Regions from separate parts of the Streptomyces sp. NPDC048383 genome, predicted to be linked through region 1. Evidence: riboswitches for the same ligand, from Rfam matches in the RefSeq annotation. Region 1 holds a riboswitch; the other holds the start of a gene.
What was found. A riboswitch is a leader RNA that binds a small molecule or an ion and turns the genes downstream of it on or off. The one in region 1 is predicted to bind glycine.

Region 1 (2,384 bases):
CGGCGACGACGGGGAAGCCGGCGCGCGGGACGCGGCGGCCCTCGGCGATCAGGCCGACCAGCTTGCGCGGCGCCTTCGTGGCGGCCTTCTCGGCGGCGGCCTCCAGCGCGGCGCGGCCGACGAAGTCGCCCTCCTTCTCGAACTTCACGACCCGGCCCAGACCCGCGTCGAACGGGGTGAGGGAGGTGGTCAGCTCGTGCCCGTACAGCGGCATGCCCGCTTCCAGGCGCAGGGTGTCGCGGCAGGACAGGCCGGCCGGGACCAGGCCGACGCCCGCGCCCGCCTCGGTCAGCGCCTGCCACAGCGCCACCGCGTGCTCGGGGGAGACGAACAGCTCGAAGCCGTCCTCGCCCGTGTAGCCCGTACGCGCGATCAGCGCGGGCACGCCCGCGACGGTGCCCGGCAGGCCCGCGTAGTACTTCAGCCCGTCCAGGTCGGCGTCCGTGAGGGACTTCAGGATGCCGGGGGACTCCGGACCCTGGACGGCGATCAGCGCGTACGCGTCACGGTCGTCGCGGACCTCGGTGTCGAAGCCGGCGGCGCGCTCGGTGATCGCGTCCAGCACGACCTGGGCGTTGGAGGCGTTGGCGACGACCATGTACTCGGTCTCGCCGAGGCGGTACACGATCAGGTCGTCGACGATGCCGCCGTCCTCCTGACAGATGTGCGTGTAGCGGGCGCGGCCGACACCGACGGTCGAGATGTTGCCGACCAGCGCGTAGTCCAGCGCCTTGACGGCCTCGGGGCCGGTCAGGGTGATCTCGCCCATGTGCGACAGGTCGAACAGGCCGGCGCGGGTGCGCACGGCGTTGTGCTCGTCGCGCTCACTGGCGTACCGCAGCGGCATGTCCCAGCCCGCGAAATCGGTCATGGTCGCACCGAGCGAGCGGTGCAGCGCGTCGAGCGCGGTCAGGCGGGGGGCAGTGCTCATGGGTGTGGCTCCCGGGTCCCAGGGCATGACATGACGAGGACGATCCTCCCCATCTGTCATCGGAACCTGAGAGGTTCGCCGGGAGTTCCCGCGCGTACGGGTCAACTCCACGGTTTGCACCTTGGGTGGAGCACGCTCCGACGACCGTCGGGACGGTCGTGGCGCGGCTCGCTTTTCAGATCTGCCTCATCCACGCGGTACGGGGCCTGAGAGATTCAAGGGAGGTACTTGCTCCTTCGGCGCCCGGACACGGCCTTGCGGCCCTGCCGGGACTCTCCCGCGCGGATTCAAGCGGCCGGTATGCAGTTGGTGTCCAGATGGCGCACATCATTGCACGGGACGTCCGGGACCGGGCGGCGGGGCCCGTGGGAAAGCCGAGAGCGGAACCGGGGGCGCCGGATTACCGTCTCTTTACACTCAGTGGGCATGGGGCTCGTGCGGCCCCGTTTCGGGGGGAGACGCTGTGCGGAGGTTCGGAGTGGTCACCACAACGGGACCCGTCGACGGAGGAACCGGGATCGACGCGGTCCCGGCCCAGCGGGCCGCGGGAGCGGCGCCGCGCGCCCTCGCGCAGGGCCTCGGCCCGGTCCGTGACCTGCGGGGATCCGCCGCGTGCGGCCCGCACCGGCTCGGCTTCGCGACGGGGGACATCGTCGTGGTGTCCGGCCTGCCCGGCGGCGGCAAGAGCACCCTGATCAAGCGCGCCACCGACGGCGGCGGCATCGACTCCCAGGACGCCCGCGAACGCTGGGAACGCCGGATGCCGGCCGCGCTGCCCTACGCCGCGTACCGGCCCCTCGTCCGCGTCGCCCACTACTGGGGCCTGTGGCGCAAGCTCAGCTCCGGTGAATCCGTAGTGGTCCACGACTGCGGCACCCAGAGCTGGGTGCGCGCTCTGCTCGCGACCGTCGCCCGCCGCCGCGACCGTTCGCTGCACCTGCTGCTGCTCGACACCACCGCCGAGGAGGCGCTGTCCGGCCAGGCGGCGCGGGGGCGCCGGGTGTCCGCGTACGCCTTCGCCTGCCACCGGGGCGCCGTCCGCCGGCTGCTCCGCGAGGCCGAGGCCGGCCGGCCGCCCGCGGGCTGCGCCTCGGCGACGCTGCTCGACCGCCGCTCGGCCGCCGCCGTGACCTCCATCGCCTTCCACGGCTGACTCCGACCGGCCCGCCCGCAGCCGATAGCCTCGGCAGCACATCGGCGCCACACGGAGGGCAGGGGTACATGCAGGGCAGCGGCTGGCCGGCGAACGAGTTGGAGCAGGTGCTCGGGGCGGCGCTCGGGCGGACGGACGCCGGGGAGCGGATCGTCGAGGTGCTCGGGCGCAGTCCGCTCTGGGTGCCGCTGCCCGAGGGCGGCGGCCCGGACCAGGGCAGCCTCAGCCTTCCCACGATGCTGATCGGCGGGGAGGCGTACGTCCCCGTCTACAGCTCGGAGGCCCAGTTCCGGTACTGCG
Region 2 (2,384 bases), on a different contig from region 1:
GTGCAGGAGCCCAGCGGGATCATGCCGCGGTCCAGCGCGTAGTCCTTGTCCGACAGCTTGCGCAGGTAGCGCAGCATCGCGGTCTCGGAGCGGTGCTGGTGGAACACCGGGTGGGTGAGGACCTCGTCCGAACGCAGCAGGGCCTCGGGGAGGGTCTCGGCCGTGGTCGCGTCCAGGGCCTCCAGGTCGGCACTGACCCCGAAGGCGCCCCAGACGGCCTCGACGTCGGCGCGCAGGGTGGTCTCGTCGCAGGCGACGGAGACCAGGTCGGAGTCGACCTGGAACAGGTTGACACCGGCGGCGCGGGCGGCGGCGACGACCTCGGCGGCCTTGCCGGGAACCCGGGCGGTGAGCGTGTCGAAGTACGAGCCGTGCACGATCTCGACCCCGCCGGCCGTCAGGCCCGCGGCGAGCAGGGCGGCGTAGCGGTGGGTGCGGCGGGCGATCGTCCGCAGCCCGTCCGGACCGTGGTAGACGGCGTACATGCCGGCCATGACGGCGAGCAGCACCTGTGCGGTACAGATGTTGCTGGTGGCCTTCTCGCGGCGGATGTGCTGCTCACGGGTCTGCAGCGCCAGCCGGTACGCCCTGTTGCCGTCCGCGTCGACGGAGACTCCGACGAGCCGGCCCGGCAGGGAGCGGGCGTGCTTGGCCTGGACGGCCATGTAGCCGGCGTGGGGTCCGCCGAAGCCCATGGGGACGCCGAAGCGCTGGGTGGTGCCGACGGCGATGTCCGCGCCCAGCTCGCCCGGCGAGGTCAGCAGGGTCAGGGCGAGCAGGTCGGCGGAGACGGTGACGATGGCACCGAGCTCGTGCGCCTGGTCGATGACCGGCTTGATCTCCCGGACGGCGCCGGAGGCACCGGGGTACTGGAGCAGCACGCCGAAGACGCCGCGCTCGGCGATCTCGGCGGGGATGCCGTCCGACAGGTCGGCGACGACGACCTCGACGCCCGTGGGCTCGGCGCGGGTCTCGATCACCGCGATGGTCTGCGGCAGCGCGTCGGCGTCGATCAGGAAGACGCCGCCCTTGACCTTGCCGACCCGGCGGGCCAAAGACATCGCCTCGGCGGCGGCGGTGCCCTCGTCGAGGAGGGAGGCGCCGGAGGTCGGCAGACCGGTCAGGTCGGCGACGACGGTCTGGAAGTTCAGCAGGGCTTCCAGCCGGCCCTGCGAGATCTCCGGCTGGTAGGGCGTGTACGCCGTGTACCAGGCCGGGTTCTCCATGACGTTGCGCAGGATGACCGGCGGGGTGAAGGTGCCGTAGTAGCCGAGGCCGATCATCGGGGACAGGACCTGGTTGCGGTCGGCGAGCGAGCGGAGCTCGGCGAGCACCTCCGCCTCGGTCCGCGCCTCGGGCAGGTTCAGCGCGTCGGCGGTCTTGATCACATCCGGTACCGCTGCGGCGGTGAGCTCGTCCAGGGAGCCGTAGCCCACCTGGGCGAGCATCTTCGCCTGCGCCTCGGCGTCCGGGCCGATATGGCGCTGCTCGAAGGGGATGCCTCGCTCCAGCTGGGAGAGCGGAATGCGGTTGGCGGTCATGACGGAGGCCTCCTGGTCGTACGACCTGCGAGGGGCACCACGGCGCGGGCACCCGGACGGCCTCCCCCTCTGTCATCTCAACCTGAGAGCTTCACCGGGCCGCGCGGGGATCGCCCACGGGGTCCGGCTTTCACCGTCGGTGAGGAGAGGAGCCGGCACTGCGTCCCGGATCCGCCCCTGCTTTCCAGAGTGGCCTCTTCACGTGCGGTACGTATGCCTGAGAGATTCCGGGGAGGATTTGCTCCTTCGGCGCCTCCGTCGAACTCACTCGGAGGACTCTCCCGCACAGGGTCAACAGCCGTCACCCAGCCTACCAGCGAGGATCTGGACCCTCCCTCGAGTGGCCTCGTCTGCGGATATGCACTTTTGTAGTGATTACGGATGGAGTTGCGACCCTGTGGAGGGACCGTGCAGACCGACATCGATCCGCGCAGCCTGATCGGCCGCAAGGCGTTCGACCGGAACGGCGCCAAGATCGGCACCGTGGACGAGGTCTACCTCGACGACGCCACGGGCGTTCCGGAGTGGGCCGCCGTACGGACCGGCCTCTTCGGCCGGGACGCCTTCGTCCCCCTGGAACCCAGCGAGGTGGTGGACGACACCCTGCGCGTGCCGTTCGAACGCTCCCTCATCAAGGACGCCCCCGATTTCGGGGTGGGCCGCCACCTCTCCCCCGAGCAGGAGCTCCAGCTCTACCACCACTACGGCCTCGACGTGATCCTCCCCTCGGAGTTCCAGCACGCCGCGCCCCCACCCACCAGGAAGCGCCGCCGCGACGCGGGCCGGCCGGCGGGCGGGGGTTAGGACGGACGCGGCCCAAAGGTTGTGCAACACCCTTCAGCC

Region 2: it holds a riboswitch for glycine, as region 1 does, so the genes downstream of both, gcvP (aminomethyl-transferring glycine dehydrogenase) here and gcvT (glycine cleavage system aminomethyltransferase GcvT) in region 1, are expected to answer to the same signal.

What each region holds. Positions count from the first base shown of each region.
Region 1 covers NZ_JBEZKS010000037.1:34,211-36,594, forward strand. Annotated here, with positions in the region: gene gcvT (glycine cleavage system aminomethyltransferase GcvT) at 1-931, opposite strand, end outside; glycine riboswitch at 1,117-1,221, opposite strand; gene AB0D46_RS23980 (AAA family ATPase) at 1,410-2,084, shown strand; gene AB0D46_RS23985 (enhanced serine sensitivity protein SseB) at 2,153-2,384, shown strand, end outside.
Region 2 covers NZ_JBEZKS010000031.1:80,483-82,866, forward strand. Annotated here, with positions in the region: gene gcvP (aminomethyl-transferring glycine dehydrogenase) at 1-1,541, opposite strand, end outside; glycine riboswitch at 1,737-1,835, opposite strand; gene AB0D46_RS21635 (PRC-barrel domain-containing protein) at 1,923-2,345, shown strand; gene AB0D46_RS21640 (DNA polymerase IV) at 2,379-2,384, opposite strand, start outside.